DNA from 2 places in the Citrobacter sp. FDAARGOS_156 genome. Region 2 is predicted to be linked to the other one. Evidence: predicted binding sites of a transcription regulator. Region 2 holds the regulator's gene; the other holds the start of a gene.

Region 1 (9,962 bases), 430 kb from region 2:
ACTCGCAATAGTTGGTTTTTGTAACACCGCTTCTGCCGTCACGTACCCGCTGCCTACCGATGGCAGCCGTTTGATTGGCCAGAACCAGGTCATCACGATTCCTGAAGGCAACACCCAACCGCTGGAATATTTTGCGGCGGAGTATCAGATGGGTCTGTCTAACATGCTGGAAGCTAACCCGGGCGTGGATACCTTCCTGCCGAAAGGCGGCACAGTGCTGAACATTCCTCAGCAGTTGATCCTGCCGGATACCGTGCATGAAGGTATTGTGATTAACAGCGCCGAAATGCGTCTGTACTACTACCCGAAAGGTACTAACACCGTCATCGTTCTGCCTATCGGTATCGGCCAGTTAGGTAAAGACACCCCTATCAACTGGACCACCAAAGTTGAACGTAAGAAAGCGGGTCCAACCTGGACGCCAACCGCGAAAATGCATGCGGAATACCGCGCTGCGGGCGAACCGCTGCCAGCAGTTGTTCCGGCAGGTCCGGATAACCCGATGGGTCTGTACGCGCTGTATATCGGTCGCCTGTACGCCATCCACGGCACCAATGCTAACTTCGGCGTCGGCTTACGCGTCAGCCACGGCTGCGTGCGTCTGCGTAACGATGACATCAAGTTCCTGTTTGAAAATGTGCCGGTCGGTACTCGCGTCCAGTTTATCGATGAGCCGGTAAAAGCCACTACCGAACCAGACGGCAGCCGTTACATCGAGGTACATAACCCGCTGTCTACGACTGAAGCACAGTTTGAAGGCGGGGAAATCGTACCAATTACGCTGAATAAGAGCATTACCAGCATCACCGGTCAGTCTGACGTCGATCAGGCCGTCGTTGAGCAGGCGGTACAGAACCGTTCTGGTATGCCGGTTCGTCTGAACTAATCGGCTATACATGCCCGATGGCGCTACGCTTATCGGGCCTACCAGCACTGTAGGCCGGATTAGGCGCCAGCCGCCATCCGGCACACCACATCAATTACATCATCAACAGCAAGCCATATCCCACCAGCGCCGCCCATATCAGCATCGGCACCGAATACAGATGAAAACGCCACCAGATGCGTCGGTCATTTGCCATGCGTAAAGCAATCAGATTCGCCAGCGACCCCGGCAACAGGCCAAACCCTCCGATATTAACTGCCCAGGCCAACAATAGCGTCGGCGGAACATAGTTGAGCAACAAAATCGTGCTGGGAACGTTACTGATAAACTGCGACAAGCCGATTGCCGTCAACCACAGCCCCGGTGCTGAAAGCGTGCCAATCTGACTGGTTATTCCGTGTAACACCGGCAACTGCGTCAGCAAATGCACATCAATAAACATCGCCATAAACACTAACAGCAACGTCCAGTCAACGCTGAGGATCACACGGCGAGCCAGCACCATGAACCCCGCGGCGACGATCGCCAGGCCCCACAGCTCTTGTTTTAACTCCAGTGCCGCCAGGAAGATGATATACAACGCCAGACAGCTCCACACCAGACGCGGTTGCCAGTCAGGTGCGGACGTACCGGTGTGATAATGCAATGCTTTATTCGGGAAACTGAACCAGCACAGCACCACCAGCGTCAGCATCATGGCCCCCGCAAGCGGCGCCATTTGCCAGGTAAATGCGGCAAATGACAAGCCAGACCGCCCCCACATCAGAATGTTTTGCGGGTTACCTATTGGCGTGAGCAACGATCCGGCGTTAACCGCCAGCGCTTCAAAGATAATCAGGCGATTCACCGGAATAGCGCACAATTTTTTCAGGGTGATCGTCAGCGGAACAACAATAAACAGCGCCACATCATTGGTCAGAAACGTCGACAGCAGCGCCGCCGCCAGCACCATAAATATCGCCAACTGGCGTTCTGTGTTGAAGCGGCGAGTCATCTTGCGCCCTAACACATCAAAATAGCCGCTGAGCTCCACGCCTTTGGTCAGTAACATCAGGCCGCTAAGCGTAATAATCGTGTGCCAGTCAATAGCCCCCGGCCACAGCCGGGGCGCAAATGGCGTGAAAAGGCTCAGTGCAACCCCAACAATGATTAACAGTTGGAAAAAGCGATCGCGCTGTAAGGCGCGTAGCAAAGGGAAACTCATTCAGAGTCTGTTCCTTGCTGTTGCGTAAACCGGCTAAAAGCCTCCAGTGTTTCCTTACTGACGTGATGCTCCATTCCTTCCGCATCGCGACGGGCAATTTCCGGGCTGATACCTAACATCAACAGGAAATTCTCCACAATCTGATGACGCTCCCGACTCTCCTGAGCTAATCGCTCACCTTCTGCGGTTAAAAACACGCCCCGCCAGGGGATCATTTCAATCAACCCAACGGAGGCAAGGCGTTTAAGCATTTTGGCAACCGTCGGCTGGGAAACCCCAAGCCGCGCGGCCATATCTACCTGGCGTGCTTCACCCACCTCGATAATGAGATCGGAAATCAGCTCTACGTAGTCATCAATCAGCTCACGGCGATGCGCCTCCCGGACCTGACGAAATCCTTCAACGTGTTCTTCGACATTCACCAATTGCGTCACTTTTTTTGTTGTTGGCATACCTGCGCGACGACTCATTCTGCTTCCTCGTTACTGTGACGCGTTAACGGCATCTGATTAGAGAACGCTCATTGTAAACCAGAGTTGCGTGGGCACAAAAAATTAACGTTTTAGCAATAGCTATATAATATAGCCTGTGCTATATCTGTATATAATAAAGACATCCCTCAAGGACTGATGGGATCGTGAAGTCAGGAGGTTTATATGAATGAATTTAAGAGGTGTATACGCGTGTTTAGCCACTCTCCCTTTAAAGTACGGTTGATGCTGATCTCTATGCTGTGTGACATGATTAACGGCAAACCAGAGCAGGATAAATCCTCAGCAAAATAATGCGGCGTCGCGGTACGCCGCTTCATTTCTTTGCCGTAACCTGATTACGGTGATAGGTTTCGTCCGAATAACCCTTCTTTTTGTCTGTTTTGCAGTTGCCCTCTCAAAACAATTTCTTTGTAGTAGTTGACCTTCTCTTGCACACACTCTATCTTTTCGCAGCCCTGCATATATTGCGGCTCGCGGATGCGGACCCATTCCCTCTTCTCGCTCTCTCAGGCAGGCATGACCCTTTGCGCCAGGGGTAGCACATGGCGTTTTTGTAACAGTGGCATATGAATTTAACCCTCAAAGATTCAATCATTGCTCGCAGCCGGGCGATTAGTCCGTGGACTGGCTTTTACTTTTTACAGTCTTTGCTGATCAACCTCGCGCTGGGCTACCCACTAAGCCTTCTTTATAGCGTTGCCTTTACCTGTGTATTGATGCTGTTGTGGCGTACTGCGCCGCGCGCGCAAAAAGCACTGATTGGCGTCTGTTCGTTGATTGCGGCAATGTATTTTCCGTTTGGCCAGGCTTACGGCTCGCCAAACTTTAATACGTTGTTAGCGCTGCACTCGACCAACATGGAAGAGTCAACCGAAATCCTGACCATCTTCCCCTGGTACAACTACCTGGTTGGCGTGTTTATTTTTGCGCTCGGCGTTATCGCCGTACGGCGTAAAAAAGACGAGCAGAAACGTCGCTGGAACAAGTACGACAGCCTGTGCTTGCTGTTCAGCATCGTTGCATTCTTTGTTACTCCGGTACAAAACCTGGCATGGGGCGGCGTTTTCAAGTTAAAAGATACCGGTTACCCGGTTTTCCGCTTTGCCAAGGACGTTATCGTCAATAACAACGAAGTGCTTGATGAGCAAGAGCGTATGGCGAAGCTGTCGAGCGTCAAAGACAGCTGGACAGTCACCGCCGTGAAGCCGAAGTATCACACCTATGTTGTGGTGATCGGTGAAAGCGCCCGTCGTGATGCGTTAGGCGCGTTTGGCGGTCACTGGGATAACACGCCGTTTTCCAGCACCGTTAATGGCTACATTTTTGCTGATTACATTGCCGCCAGTGGTTCTACGCAAAAATCGCTCGGCTTAACGCTAAATCGGGTCGTCGATAATAAGCCTCAGTTCCAGGATAACTTTGTCACGCTGGCCAACCGCGCTGGGTTCCAGACGTGGTGGTTTTCCAATCAGGGGCAGATCGGTGAATACGATACGGCAATCGCCAGCATTGCGAAGCGAGCAGATGAAGTTCAGTTCCTGAAAAACGGTGATTTCGAAGCGGACAAAAACACCCGTGACGAAGCGCTGTTGAAAATGACCGCCCAGGTGCTGGCCACCGAACGCACCCAGCCGCAACTGATTGTGCTGCATTTAATGGGTTCTCACCCGCAGGCCTGCGACCGTACACAAGGAAAATATGAGACTTTCGTCCAGTCCAAGGAGACCTCCTGTTACCTGTACACCATGACGCAGACGGATGACCTACTGCGCCAGCTTTACGAGCAGTTGCGTAACAGCGGCAGTAGCTTCTCGATGGTCTATTTCTCCGATCATGGCCTCGCCTTTAAAGAGCGCGGAAAAGAGGTGCAGTACCTGGCGCATGACGACCAGTTCCAACAGAACTTCCAGGTGCCCTTTATGGTACTGTCCAGCGATGATAAAGCGCATCGGGTGATTAAGGCCCGTCGATCCGCCAATGATTTCCTGAGTTTTTTCTCACAGTGGACGGGGATCAGCGCGAAGGAAATTATCAACAGCTACCGCTTTATCTCTGAGAAAAAAGCCGGGCCAGTGTATATCACCAACTTTAAATTGCAGAAGGTGGACTACAACCATTTGGGCACTGATATCTTCGAGACCAAATCTCGTTAACAGCTCATAATTGCAGGCAAAAAAAATCCGCCCCTGGAGGCGGATTTTTTATATCACCGAAGTGATTAGAAGCGGTAACCAACACCCGCGATCCAGGTACCTACGTCAACGCTACGAATACGGCTCTGCTCGTAAGAGAAGTCCAGAGCAACGTTTTCGATCGGGTTGAACTGCACACCGGCACCGTAAGAGAAACCGTAGTCGCTGGTGTCGTGTTTGTCAGCAGGCGTTGCTGCATCCTGGAATTTACCGTAGCCAACACCTACAACACCGTAGACGCTTGCCCAGTCATTCAGACGGTAAGCCGGACCTGCAGTGATGCCGTAGTATTGGGTTTTGTTGTAATCGCCAAACGAGTCGGTACGATCTTTTTCAGTGTAAGTGAAGGAACCGATCACGCCCAGCGGGCTGTTGTCCTGCTCGTAACGATACTTCAGGTTGAAACCGTTCATTTTGTTCGCTGCGCCCTGAGCATCGCTCTGAGCGTAACCACCAGTAACGGTAGAAGTAGCAGCTACAGCGGTACCTGCGGAGAAAGCCAGAACAGCGGCCAGTGCTGAAAGACATGCAATTTTTTTCATAACCACCTCAAATGTGCTTCAAGTAAATCTTAAGTTTTAAATATACCAAAAACTGATGGGAAACTCTTTGCGATTCGCGATGTCTAACGAAGCTTTTCATGTAACAGAACGTTTCATAAACCCGCTATCTCTTTCAATTAACATCACTTTTCTAATGATTTATGCCATTATTGCGCGCACAACACGACACATTCATCCAGATGATTCCTAATCGCGCAGATTATTAATCCATCGTTTTCATGCCATTGTACGGATCTCAGTAATTTTTTTTTCAACGAATACTCAACCAGCCGAGCGTATTTCCATTACACTCGCTGTTTTACTTTTCTATACACATACTCACGCGCATCGCAGCAAATCTGCGGCGTCCCGCGGGGCAAGGTGTGTAACCATCATTTGACAGGAGAAAGGATGCCGGGGTCGTCACGTAAAGCGCCAGTCTGGTTGCCTATTTTGGTTTTGCTGATAGCTATGTCCTCGATTCAAAGCGGCGCATCGCTGGCGAAATCGCTGTTCCCTCTCGTCGGTGCGCCAGGCGTTACCGCCCTGCGCCTCGCACTGGGAACGCTCATCCTTATCGCATTCTTTAAACCCTGGCGTTTACGTTTTGCCAAAGAGCAACGTCTTCCCCTGCTGTTTTATGGTTTGTCTCTGGGTGGGATGAACTATCTCTTTTACCTGTCAATTCAGACTGTACCGCTGGGTATTGCCGTAGCGCTGGAATTTACCGGGCCGCTCGCGGTAGCGTTGTTTTCCTCCCGCCGCCCGGTGGATTTTATCTGGGTTGCGCTGGCCGTGCTCGGACTGTGGTTCCTGCTACCGTTAGGTCAGGATGTTTCTCACGTTGATTTAACCGGTGCCGCGCTGGCATTAGGTGCTGGCGCCTGTTGGGCTATCTATATTCTTACCGGGCAACGCGCAGGCGAAGAGCATGGCCCGGCAACGGTCGCAGTTGGCTCATTAATCGCAGCGCTGGTTTTCGTGCCGATTGGCGTCATTCAGGCAGGCGATGCGCTGTGGCACTGGTCTATTCTCCCGTTGGGCTTAGCGGTAGCAGTCCTCTCTACTGCGCTCCCCTATTCGCTGGAAATGATCGCATTAACGCGACTGCCTACACGTACCTTTGGGACACTGATGAGCATGGAGCCTGCACTGGCTGCAGTGTCTGGAATGATTTTCCTCGGGGAAACGCTGACGTTTATCCAGACGCTGGCTCTGGGAGCGATTATTGCTGCGTCCATGGGCTCTACGCTCACCATCCGTAAGGACCCGCAAATTAAGCAAATTGACGTGAATTAACCTGCCAATATTCTGCATGGTTTGCATAATCATGCAGAATATCTTGTTATCTATCCCCACTATTATTATCGCCCTCTACCTCCCCGTTGAAGCACGCTATTTATGCTGAGGCATAGCATTAACACAATAATAACAATACGCTGTACTAAAATAACTTATTAAATTGATTTATATCGATATTTTATATTTTCATTCGCCTCGCTATTAAAGTGATAGGCAACACCAGAAAAATAAAACTGAAATTAGCGCTATACTTATCCTCGTTGAAGATTTGGGACGTAAACATCAAGAGGATATGAGATTATGAGTACTGCAAAACTGGTAAAAACAAAAGCATCAGCCCTCCTTTATACCCGTAACGATGTAACCGACAGCGATAAAAAAGCGACCGTTGAACTGCTGAATCAGCAGGTGATCCAATTCATTGACCTGTCATTGATCACCAAACAGGCACACTGGAATATGCGCGGCGCAAACTTCATTGCCGTACATGAAATGCTGGATGGTTTCCGGACAGCACTGACCGATCACCTCGATACCATGGCTGAGCGTGCCGTACAGTTAGGCGGTGTGGCACTGGGGACAACGCAGGTTATTAACAGCAAAACGCCACTGAAAAGCTACCCGCTGGATATCCATAACGTACAGGACCACTTAAAAGAGCTGGCCGAACGTTATGCCGTGGTTGCTAACAGCGTACGTAAAGCGATAAGTGAAGCAAAAGATGAGGATACAGCAGATATCTTCACTGCGGCCTCCCGTGACCTCGACAAATTCTTGTGGTTTATCGAAGCGAACATCGAATAACAGACATATAAGAAATACCTATATTACCCTCGCATTTGCGGGGGTTTTGCACTTCTATGGTGCACAACATTGATCATTCGTCACTCCAAAGTAAATTATTTGTAATAATCACCTCACACAATCGTTAACGAAAGATTGTTTTATCAACAATTTTTACGCTAAATAGTCATACCGTTTGCACCGCGTCCGTCATGCACCAAATGAGTGCCCTGAAACGGTGCAAACAGCCCGCTTTGCCCTACTTATTGTGCAACAAAATGAGACGCCCTCTTGTTAAAACAATGAGTTGCAAAATTGGCACGATTCTTTCATTAAGCCATATGTTCTCGCAGGGGATCGCCCCGTGGATATAAAAGGAAATCCTATGAAGTCTGTATTAAAAGTTTCACTGGCTGCACTTACCCTGGCTTTTGCGGTGTCCTCCCATGCCGCAGATAAGAAACTGGTTGTCGCAACCGACACCGCCTTTGTTCCCTTTGAATTCAAACAGGGTGACAAATACGTTGGTTTTGATGTGGATCTGTGGGCTGCCGTCGCCAAAGAACTAAAGCTGGATTATGAACTGAAACCAATGGATTTCAGCGGCATCATCCCGGCTCTGCAAACCAAAAACGTCGATTTGGCGCTGGCAGGTATCACTATTACCGAAGAGCGTAAAAAAGCCATCGACTTCTCTGACGGCTACTACAAAAGCGGCCTGTTAGTGATGGTGAAAGCGAATAACAACGACGTGAAAAGCGTGAAAGATCTCGATGGTAAAGTTGTCGCAGTGAAGAGCGGCACCGGTTCCGTTGATTACGCGAAAGCTAACATCAAAACTAAAGACCTGCGTCAGTTCCCGAACATCGATAACGCGTATATGGAACTGGGTACCAACCGCGCAGACGCCGTACTGCACGATACACCAAACATTCTGTATTTCATCAAGACTGCGGGCAACGGTCAGTTCAAAGCTGTAGGTGATTCCCTGGAAGCCCAGCAGTACGGTATCGCCTTCCCGAAAGGCAGCGATGAACTGCGTGAGAAAGTGAACGGCGCGCTGAAAACGCTGAAAGAGAACGGTACTTACAACGAAATCTACAAAAAATGGTTCGGTACTGAACCTAAATAATAATCTACAGCACAGGCCCGGTAGCGTGATGCTTGCCGGGTCTACGCCAGCATTTTTGAGACCTGTAGGCCGGATAAGTACATCCGGTAAAACGGGCAATTGACTCTTTTCACCACGGTAACAGGAACGACATATGCAGTTTGACTGGAGTGCCATCTGGCCCGCCATCCCGCTTTTGATAGAAGGCGCCAAAATGACCCTGTGGATTTCAATCCTCGGTCTGGCTGGCGGTCTGATTATCGGGCTTGCAGCAGGTTTTGCGCGTACTTTCGGCGGTTGGATAGCCAACCACGTAGCGCTGGTGTTTATCGAAGTCATCCGCGGTACGCCAATCGTTGTACAGGTGATGTTTATCTACTTCGCCCTGCCAATGGCGTTTAACGATTTGCGTATTGACCCCTTCAGCGCCGCTGTTGTCACCATCATGATTAACTCCGGCGCCTATATCGCGGAAATCACGCGTGGCGCGGTACTCTCAATCCACAAAGGATTCAGCGAGGCTGGCCTGGCGCTTGGACTTTCACGCACGGAGACCATCCGCCACGTAATTTTACCTCTTGCGCTGCGTCGTATGCTGCCACCGCTGGGCAACCAGTGGATCATCAGCATCAAAGATACCTCGCTGTTTATCGTCATTGGCGTCGCTGAACTGACCCGTCAGGGCCAGGAAATCATTGCCGGTAACTTCCGCGCACTGGAAATCTGGAGCGCCGTTGCGGTGTTCTATCTGATCATAACGCTGGTGCTGAGCTTCATTCTGCGTCGTCTGGAAAGAAGGATGAAAATCCTGTGATTGAATTTAAAAACGTTTCTAAGCACTTTGGTCCAACCCAGGTGCTACACAACATCGATCTGAATATTAAACAAGGTGAAGTCGTGGTGATTATCGGGCCATCTGGCTCCGGTAAATCTACCCTGCTGCGCTGCATTAACAAGCTGGAAGAAATTACCTCCGGTGACCTGATTGTTGACGGCCTGAAAGTGAACGATCCGAAGGTAGACGAGCGGTTAATCCGCCAGGAAGCCGGGATGGTGTTTCAGCAGTTCTACCTGTTCCCGCATCTGACGGCGCTGGAAAACGTCATGTTTGGGCCGCAGCGCGTACGCGGGGCAAATAAAGAACAGGCCGAGAAACTGGCGAAAGAGCTGCTGGCGAAAGTGGGTCTGGCAGAGCGCGCCCATCACTACCCTTCTGAGCTGTCCGGCGGTCAACAACAGCGTGTGGCTATCGCCCGTGCGCTGGCGGTGAAACCGAAAATGATGCTGTTTGATGAGCCAACCTCAGCACTCGACCCGGAACTGCGCCACGAAGTTCTGAAAGTTATGCAGGACCTGGCGGAAGAAGGAATGACCATGGTGATTGTGACCCACGAAATCGGTTTTGCCGAAAAAGTGGCTTCACGCCTGATTTTCATCGATAAGGGACG
Region 2 (9,962 bases):
CTCATAATAGTTTGATGGCAAACAAAGAAAATGATTATTATCTTTCATTATTAAACACTAAACATTCACCATGTTTATACAAATAAAAACGAAGTTGATTATTCAACTTCGTTTTTTAAATAAAGAGCAATTGCCAAATTCAACTACGAACCAACATTACCACCCAGTAAAAAAATTACTGCACTTCAGCCAGTTGGCGCTCGCGACGGCGTTTGAATACCCAGCCAGCAAGCAGCAGGAGAATCCACGCAAAACCGACGTACAGCGAAATGCGGGTATCCGGATGATAGCCAATCAGAGCGATGATAAAGACCAGGAAAATCAGGCCAACAACGGTCGTCGTTACCCCACCCGGTACTTTAAACTTCAGCGCTTTGACCTCTTCCGGCGGCAGACGACGACGGAAAGCAATCTGCGACAGCAGGATCATAATCCACACCCAAACCGTGGCGAACGTTGCCAGCGAAGCGATCACCAGGAAGACGTTTTCCGGCATGATGTAGTTAAGATACACCGAAAACAGCAGCGCGATGGTCATCACCATCACCGTAACCCACGGCACGCCACGACGCGACGTTTTGGCGAACATTTTCGGGGCACTGCCCTGCTCTGCCATACCGTGCAGCATACGCCCCACACCGAAGACGTCAGAGTTGATGGCCGACAGCGACGCAGTCAGGACGACAAAGTTGAGGATCCCGGCAGCAAAGGTAATGCCCATATGCTGGAACGTCATAACGAACGGGCTACCGTCGGTTCCCACCTGGTTCCACGGGTAGATAGACATAATGACGAACAACGTCCCCACATAAAACACCAGGATACGCATTGGTACGGAATTGATGGCGCGCGGAATAGATTTTTCCGGGTCTTTGGCTTCGCCTGCGGTAATCCCGATAATCTCAATCCCGCCGTAAGCGAACATCACCATTTGCAGCGACATCACCATGCCGAGCCAGCCGTTGCTGAAGAAACCACCGTTGCTCCACAGGTTATGGATACCAGTCGGTTGCCCGCCGTTGCCAATCCCCCAAATGATGATACCGAAACCGGCAACAATCATGATGATGATGGTGGCAACTTTGAAGAATGAGAACCAGAACTCCAGCTCGCCAAACACCTTCACGCTCATCAGGTTGATGGCGCAGATAATCAGCACTACGCTGAGTACCCAAATCCAGTGCGGTACGGCCGGGAACCAGACGCCCATGTAAATACCAAAGGCAGTCACGTCGGCAATGGCGACAATCAGGATTTCAAAACAGTAGGTCCAGCCGGTAATGTAACCAGCCAACGGTCCGAGGTTTTCCTGCGCATAGCGCGAGAAAGAGCTGGCAGCCGGGTTATGAACAGACATTTCGCCCAGCGCACGCATAATAATATACGCCGCCACACCGCCGATAATATAGGCCAGCAACACGCTCGGCCCCGCCATTTTGATGGCATCGGCTGAACCATAGAACAGCCCGGTACCAATTGCTGAACCTAATGCCATAAAGCGAATGTGCCGGGTGCTCAGCCCACGCTTTAGCTTGTTATTACTTTCCATCGATTCCTAACCTGTTAACACAATAAAAAAACCACGGGGCCATATTAATAGCCCCGTGGTTAAAACTTATTGTCAGTGATATTAGTGTGCGCTGGAGGTCACTTGTCGACCCGCTGCGCGATCCCAGATAACGGCCAGGACCACCATCACGACTGTTGGCATCAACCACGCCAGCCCCTGCTCCGCCAGCGGTAAACGCTGGGTCCAGGCTGGTAAGACATCGCCAATTGCAGAAGCTTTAATGCCATCAAGGATACCAAAAATCAGGCTGATAAACATCGCAGGTGCAATGACGCGGGAAGAATTATGCCACCATGAGCGGGTAAAGCTTAATACAACCAGTGCGATACATGGCGGATAGATAGCCGTCAGCACCGGAATAGAGATCTGAATCAGATGGCTCAGGCCCAGGTTAGAAACCACCATCGAGAAGCCGCCGAGGATAAATACCAGCGTACGATAAGACAGTGGAACATACTGGGCAAAGAACTCTGCGCACGCACAGGTCAAGCCAACCGCGGTGACCAGACAGGCGATGAAAATCAGCGCCGCCAGCAGGAAGCTGCCTGCACCACCGAAGGTGTGCTGAACATACGCATGCAGAATTGCCGCACCGTTAGCAGATTGATCGACCAACGTCGCACTGTCTGAACCCAGACGGAACAACGCAAGGTACAGCAGCGTTAAACCCACGCCCGCCATCAGCCCAGCCCAGACGGTGTAACGGGTCAACAAACGCGCTTCGGTAACGCCACGCGAGCGGGCGGCGTTAACAATAACAATACCAAATACCATCGCGCCCAGCGTATCCATCGTCAGATAGCCGTTCACAAAGCCATTCGAGAATGCCGCGTTTTGATAGGCTTCCATCGCATTGCTGATCGGGCCCGCTGGCCAGACAATCGCCGCCACGGAAAGCACAACCAGTGCCAGAATTTTCAATGGAGCAAGGAAGTTGCCCACGGTATCCAGCAGTTTGCCGGGATACAGTGACACCAGAATCACAATCGCGAAATAGACCACGCTGTAGATGAACAGCGGCAGCGCAGAATCACCGGTCAGCGGTGCAATCCCAACTTCGAACGAAACCGTTGCGGTACGCGGCGTGGCGAATAATGGCCCCACGGCCAGATAGCAGACGGTAGCCAGCAGCAGACCGGCAACTTTACCGATAGGCGTGCTCAGGCTGTCCACACCGCCGCCCACTTTCGCCAATGCGACCACGGTAAGTACCGGAAGGCCTACGGCGGTAATCAGGAAGCCAAAGGCCGCGGTCCAGACGTGCTCGCCTGCCTGCAAACCAACCATTGGGGGGAAAATAATGTTACCTGCACCAACGAACAGTGCAAATGTCATAAATCCCAGTGCGATAATATCGCGCGATTTTAACTGATGGGTCATAAAGTCTTACTGCCTGTGGATGTGGTGTTGAAAACGTTTAATTTTCTGCCTTTCCCTGCGGGATGATACAGCGGCATTTTTAAGCAATTCCAGCGGGAAATTCTCCCGGTCTGGCGCGGCGAAGAATAGTTTTTCGATTTACCGCGTAAATGCAGTCGGTATGACAGCATTTGATGCGCAATTTAAACGCTTATAACGTTTTAAAGCAAGGTGGGATCTAAAAACCAGAACAATATAGTGATATGAAAAATTGAACCAGCACAAAACACCATTCCCTGGAAAAAGACATGGGTAATCATGCGAACAAAAAACAATCAAACGTCGTAAAATTCAGGAGCTACTTATTGACTACAACAAAAAAAGCCAGCTCGCGCTGGCTTTTGGAAAGATAAACTTACGAATACGTTTTAACCGCTATTTTTGGCAATTAAACGTTCCGGGATCACGAAACTAAATCGCGTTCCCTGGCCTGGTTCGCTGTCGATATTCAAACGGCTGTCGTGATGATGCAGGGCATGCTTAACGATGGCCAGCCCGAGTCCGCTACCGCCCGTTTGCCGCGATCGCGCTTTATCTACGCGATAAAAACGCTCGGTCAGGCGTGGAATATGCTCGGCGGCAATACCTGGACCGTTGTCTTCCACACAAAATTCCGCCCCCGAGGCCACATGCTGCCAGCGTACGGTAATGTGCGTTCCCGCAGGGGTGTGGTTCACCGCGTTATAGACGAGATTCGAGATAGCGCTACGCAACTGCTCCTCGTTACCCCGCACGTTCAGGCTGTTATCAACATCAAAAGTAAACGTATGTTTGTGCTGGCTCAGCGTTTGCGCTTCGTGCTCAACCACGCGCAGCATCATGGGCACATCGACCTTCTCATTCAGTTGCAGCGTCGGCGCAGCCTCAATTTTTGACAGCGTTAGCAGTTGCTTCACTAACCCTTCCATACGGTACGTTTGTTCACGCATGGTATGCAGCGCTTTTTCGCGCGTTGTCCCTTCCAACGGATGCTCCTGCATCATTTCCAGATAGCCTTGCAGCACCGTCAGCGGCGTGCGCAGCTCATGACTGGCGTTGGCGAAAAAGTTACGTCGGGAACCTTCCAGTTGATGCATCTGCGTAACATCACGCGCCACCATCAGCAGTTGCTTATCGGTGTAGGGCATCACGCGAATTTCCAGATGCCGTCCGGTGTTGAGTACCAGATTAATTGGCCGACTAAAGTCGCGTGTTTTCAGATACAGCGTAAATTCCGGGTAGCGCAGCAGATTAAGGATATTTTGCCCGCTATCGTCCGGCCAGCGTAACCCTAAAACCTGCTGTGCCAGTCCGTTACACCAGAAAATCCCGCCTTCTTCGGTGGTTAGCACCACTGCGTCGGGCAGTGATTCGGCGCCGCTGCGAAAGCGTTTAATGAGGTTACCCAATTCGCGACGGCGCTTTTTGTTACGCAGCTGCATTTGATGCAGCCCATATAACAACGGCTCCCAACTGCCGCGCCCCGGCGGCGGCGTCATACTTCTGTCGACCCATAGCCACCAGGACAAACGTAATAAATTCCAGAAATGCCAGATAAGCAGGCCCGTTACCGACGCCAGTAAAAACCAGGGTAGATAACCAAAAAAAGCGCTAAGGATAAAAGCCGGTATGCAGCAGAGGATCAGCTCCAGTACCAACCTTTTCCATGACAATCGTTCTAGCAAACGTCTTACTCCATTTACGGCCTAATCCATCAGGCCATGATTCTTGTCAGTCAGAAGCGGGTCGAAAAACGATATCCCGTCCCGCGAACCGTCTGCACCATACGATCGTGTCCGCTATGCTCCAGCGCTTTACGCAACCGACGAATATGCACATCCACTGTCCGGTCTTCCACGTAGACATTGGTTCCCCAGACATGATTGAGGAGTTGTTCACGGCTGTAGACGCGCTCAGGGTGGGTCATAAAGAAGTGCAACAGTTTGAATTCGGTGGGTCCCATATCCAGTGGATCCTCGCCGGTCATCACACGGTGCGAGGTAGGGTCAAGACTCAGCCCTTGCATCTCGATAACTTCTTCCACCGCCATGGGGGAAATACGTCGTAAAACGGCTTTAATACGCGCCACCAGCTCCTTCGGAGAGAACGGCTTAGTAATATAGTCATCCGCACCGGTTTCCAGACCCCGCACACGGTCTTCTTCTTCACCGCGCGCCGTCAGCATCATCACGGGGATATCCCGCGTCATCGCTTCCCGTTTGAGGTGTTTAATAAACTGTAGACCCGAGCCGCCGGGAAGCATCCAGTCAAGCAGGACGAGATCCGGCCAGGGTTCATTAAGTTGGTTCACAGCACTGTCATAGTCTTCGGCTTCTACGGGTTGAAAACCGTTTTGCTCGAGCACGAAGCAGACCATTTCACGAATTGGAGCTTCATCTTCTACGACCAGAATACGTCTCGCCATGATTTGCCCTGTTTATAATTAAATCGTTTGCCATCAATACCGTGGCATTATGCGTCACTTTTATGACAGATTTATGAAAAGATAGTCCAGGTTTAACGCAGCCAGGCGAATTATGACAGCCCGGAAACAAGATATTACCGTCCTTGCAAGGTTATAATCTCCGCCATCGTTTTTTTGTCATGGAACTCTTATGCGCATCCTCCACACGTCTGACTGGCATCTGGGCCAAAATTTCTACAGCAAGAGCCGCGCCGCTGAACACCAGGCCTTTCTCGACTGGTTGCTGGAAACGGCACAATCCCATCAGGTGGATGCCATTATTGTGGCAGGTGATATTTTTGATACTGGTTCACCGCCAAGCTACGCCCGCGAGTTGTATAACCGTTTTGTTGTCAACCTACAGCAAACAGGCTGTCATCTGGTCGTGCTGGCAGGAAACCATGACTCCGTTGCCACACTCAATGAATCTCGCGATATTCTGGCGTTCCTCAACACCACGGTCGTTGCCAGCGCCGGCCATGCGCCGCAGGTACTGCCGCAACGCGACGGCACGCCGGGGGCTATCCTGTGTCCGGTTCCTTTCTTACGTCCGCGCGACATCATTACCAGCCAGGCTGGGTTGACCGGGCAAGAAAAACAGCAGCATTTATTAGGTGCAATCACCGACTATTACCAACAGCAATATCAGGACGCCTGCGCGCTGCGTGGCGACCAGAATCTGCCAATTATTGCGACAGGGCATCTGACCACCGTCGGCGCCAGTAAAAGTGACGCCGTACGCGATATTTATATTGGGACGCTGGATGCTTTTCCGGCACAAAATTTCCCACCGGCGGATTACATCGCGCTGGGACATATTCACCGGGCACAGGTCATCGGCGGTACGGAACATATTCGCTATTGCGGCTCCCCGATTGCACTGAGTTTTGACGAGTGCGGCAAAAGCAAATGCGTCCACCTGGTGAGCTTTGAAAACGGTAAGCTGAGCGCCGTTGAAAACCTCATCGTACCCGTAACCCAACAACTTGCCGTATTGAAAGGCGATTTAGCGACGATTAGCGCACAGCTGGAACAATGGCGTGGCACGCAACAGGAACCGCCGGTGTGGTTAGATATAGAAATCGCGACCGATGACTATCTGCATGATATGCAGCGCAAAATCCAGACTCTGACCGAAGACTTACCGGTAGAAGTCTTATTGGTGCGTCGTAGTCGTGAACAACGCGAGCGCATCATGGCCAATGAACGACGTGAAACGTTGAGTGAATTAAGCGTGACGGAGGTGTTTGACCGCCGTCTGGCACTGGAAGAACTCGACGATCCACAGCGTGAGCGCCTGAATCAGCTGTTTAGCACAACCTTACACACGCTCGCCGGGGAGACCGAAGCATGAAAATTCTCAGCCTGCGTCTGAAAAACCTCAACTCTCTGAAAGGGGAATGGAAAGTTGATTTCACGGCAGAGCCTTTTGCCAGCAACGGGCTGTTCGCCATCACCGGTCCAACCGGTGCCGGGAAGACCACCCTACTGGACGCCATTTGCCTCGCGCTGTACCACGAAACACCACGACTCAATACCGTATCGCAGTCGCAAAACGACCTGATGACCCGCGATACGGCGGAATGTCTGGCCGAAGTTGAATTCGAAGTCAGAGGCGAAGCCTATCGCGCATTCTGGAGCCAGAACCGCGCGCGCAATCAACCAGAAGGTAACCTGCAGGTTCCGCGTGTCGAACTGGCTCGTTGCGCCGATGGCAAAATTCTCGCCGATAAAGTTAAAGACAAGCTGGAAATGACCGCCGAGCTTACCGGGCTGGATTACGGCCGTTTTACCCGCTCGATGCTGCTGTCTCAGGGCCAGTTTGCCGCATTTCTCAATGCCAAACCGAAAGAGCGCGCCGAACTGCTGGAAGAGCTGACCGGCACAGAGATTTACGGCCAAATCTCCGCCATGGTGTTTGAAAAGCACAAAGCAGCGCGTACGGAGCTGGAAAAACTGCAGGCCCAGGCCAGCGGCGTGGCGCTGTTAGCACCAGAGCAGGTACAGTCTCTGACAGAAAGTTTGCAGGTACTTACTGACGAAGAAAAACAGCATCTTACCCGTCAGCAAATCCAGCAACAGCATCTTAATTGGCTCATCCGACAAAATGAGCTACAGGCAGAAGTAAGCCGCCACCAGCAAGCATTACAGACCGCAAAAGAGGCGCAAGATAAAGCACAACCGCAGCTGGCGACACTCAGCCTGGCACATCCCGCCAGAGCATTGCGTCCGTACTGGGAGCGAATTCAGGAACAATCCGCCACGCTCCGCCGAACACGACAGAATATTCAGGAAGTGAATGCTCGCTTACAAAGCAGCTTAGCGCTGCGCGGGCGCATCCGTCAGCAGGCACAAAAACAGTCGGCGACCCTGCTCACCGAACAGCAGGCGCTAACCGACTGGCTGAACGAACATGACCGTTTCCGCTTATGGAGCAGCGAACTGGCAGGATGGAAAGCGCTATTGGCACAGCAATCTGACGCTAACGAGCAGCTACGTCAGTGGCAAAAACTACGCGACAGCGACGTGCGCAAGCTGGATGCACTGCCGCTTCCCTCGTTGGCCCTTAGCGCGCAAGAGGTCACGGTAGCGCTGGCGCAGCACTCACAGTTGCGTCCATTACGCCAGCAACTGAGCAATCTGCATGGACAAATTGCGCCGAAACAAAAACAACTGGTACAGCTACGCACCACAATTCAGCAGCGCCAGCAGGAGCAAGCACAACGCAACGCGGCCCTGGCAGAAAAACGTCAGCGCTATAAAGATAAAAATCAGCATCTGACCGATGTGAAAACGCTCTGCGAACAGGAAGCACGGATTAAAGATCTGGAAAGCCAGCGTGCTTTACTGCAGTCCGGACAGCCTTGTCCGCTTTGTGGCTCCACGACACATCCGGCCATTGAGCACTATCAGACCCTCGAACTCAGCGTCAATCAGGCGCGGCGTGAGGCATTAGAAAAAGAGGTCAAAACGCTGGCCGATGAGGGGTCAACGCTACGCGGGCAGCTCGACGCGATAACCCAACAGCTACAGCGCGATGAACGCGAGGTACAGACGCTTTCTCAGGAGGAGCAAGCACTTACTAAAGAGTGGCAGACCGTCACCGCCAGCCTCAACGTCACGCTACAACCGCAGGATGACATTGCCCCGTGGCTGGCCGCTCAGGAAGAGCACGAACAACAGCTTCACCAGTTGAGCCTGCGTCATGCCCTGCAGGCACAAATTACTGCACATTCCGAACAGATAACCCAGCTTCAACTGCATATTGAACAGCGGCAGACTACGCTTCTCGCTGAATTAGCCCGCTACGGTCTGTCGCTTCCTGCCGATGACGATATCACCGCCTGGCTTAACGCACGTGTGGGCGAAGCGCAGATGTGGCAGCGTCGCCAAAATGAACTGACCGAGCTCCAGGCGAAAATGGCACAGCTTGCGCCATTGCTGGAAACATTGCCCGAAACCGGCGCGAAGGAAGAAACGACAGAAAGCCTGGCGCTGGAAAACTGGCGGCAGGTGCACGATGACTGCCTCTCATTACAGGGCCAGTGGCAATCGTTGCAACAGCAGGAAGCCCAGGAGGCACAACGCGCAGCAGAGATTCAGGCACAGTTTGATAGCGCATTGCAGGCCAGCATCTTTGCCGATCGCGACACCTTCCTTGCCGCCCTGCTTGATGAAGAGGCGTTTAACCATCTTGAGCAGCTTAAGCAATCGCTGGAAGGCCAGCTACAACAGGCGCAAACGCTGCTTAACCAGGCTCAGCAGGCGCTGGCAACGCATCAGCAGCAACCGCCTGCCGGCGCGGATCTCACACTCACCGTGGACTATCTTCGCGATGCACTGGCGCAGCTCACGCAACAACTGCGGGATAACACCACGCGCCAGGGCGAAATTCGCCAGCAGCTCAGGCAGGATGCCGAAAACCGCCAGCAGCAGCAGACCCTGATGCAAGAGATTGAAAAGGCCTCACTGCTGGTCGAAGACTGGGGTTACCTGAATGCGCTGATCGGCTCGAAAGAAGGTGATAAATTCCGCAAATTTGCCCAGGGACTGACGCTGGATAACCTGGTCTGGTTGGCCAACAACCAGTTAACCCGCCTGCACGGTCGCTATCTGTTGCAACGCAAGGCCAGTGAGGCGCTGGAACTTGAAGTGGTGGATACCTGGCAAGCCGATGCCGTGCGTGATACCCGCACGCTCTCCGGCGGCGAGAGCTTCCTCGTGAGCCTGGCGCTGGCGCTGGCGTTGTCCGACCTGGTCAGTCACAAAACACGTATTGACTCCCTGTTCCTCGACGAAGGTTTCGGCACGCTGGACAGTGAAACGCTGGATACCGCCCTCGACGCGCTGGATGCCCTGAACGCCACTGGCAAAACCATTGGCGTGATAAGCCACGTTGAAGCGATGAAAGAACGTATTCCCGTGCAAATCAAGGTTAAAAAAATCAATGGATTAGGTTACAGCAAACTCGACAAGATGTTTGCGGTGGAGTAATCACCCTGTGGGTGTGGTTTCACAGGCCGGATAAGC

Evidence for each region. Region 2 encodes PhoB, which activates phosphate uptake and scavenging genes when phosphate is short. Its sites were predicted from a motif close to CTGTCATAAAACTGNCNNAT; they were not measured.
Region 1: AL515_RS09095 (phosphoethanolamine transferase) is a predicted target of PhoB. The motif match lies at 3,125-3,144, and genes of this name have one in related genera.

The regions. Positions count from the first base shown of each region.
Region 1 is NZ_CP014030.2:1,867,039-1,877,000, reverse strand. Features, by position in the region: gene ldtB (L,D-transpeptidase) at 1-886, shown strand, start outside; gene AL515_RS09110 (anion transporter) at 981-2,090, opposite strand; gene mntR (manganese-binding transcriptional regulator MntR) at 2,087-2,560, opposite strand; gene mntS (manganase accumulation protein MntS) at 2,747-2,875, shown strand; gene AL515_RS09095 (phosphoethanolamine transferase) at 3,151-4,737, shown strand; gene ompX (outer membrane protein OmpX) at 4,803-5,318, opposite strand; gene rhtA (threonine/homoserine exporter RhtA) at 5,730-6,617, shown strand; gene dps (DNA starvation/stationary phase protection protein Dps) at 6,921-7,424, shown strand; gene glnH (glutamine ABC transporter substrate-binding protein GlnH) at 7,789-8,535, shown strand; gene glnP (glutamine ABC transporter permease GlnP) at 8,669-9,328, shown strand; gene glnQ (glutamine ABC transporter ATP-binding protein GlnQ) at 9,325-9,962, shown strand, end outside.
Region 2 is NZ_CP014030.2:1,433,502-1,443,463, reverse strand. Features, by position in the region: gene proY (proline-specific permease ProY) at 176-1,549, opposite strand; gene brnQ (branched-chain amino acid transporter carrier protein BrnQ) at 1,631-2,950, opposite strand; gene phoR (phosphate regulon sensor histidine kinase PhoR) at 3,358-4,653, opposite strand; gene phoB (phosphate response regulator transcription factor PhoB) at 4,704-5,393, opposite strand; gene sbcD (exonuclease subunit SbcD) at 5,584-6,786, shown strand; gene sbcC (exonuclease subunit SbcC) at 6,783-9,926, shown strand.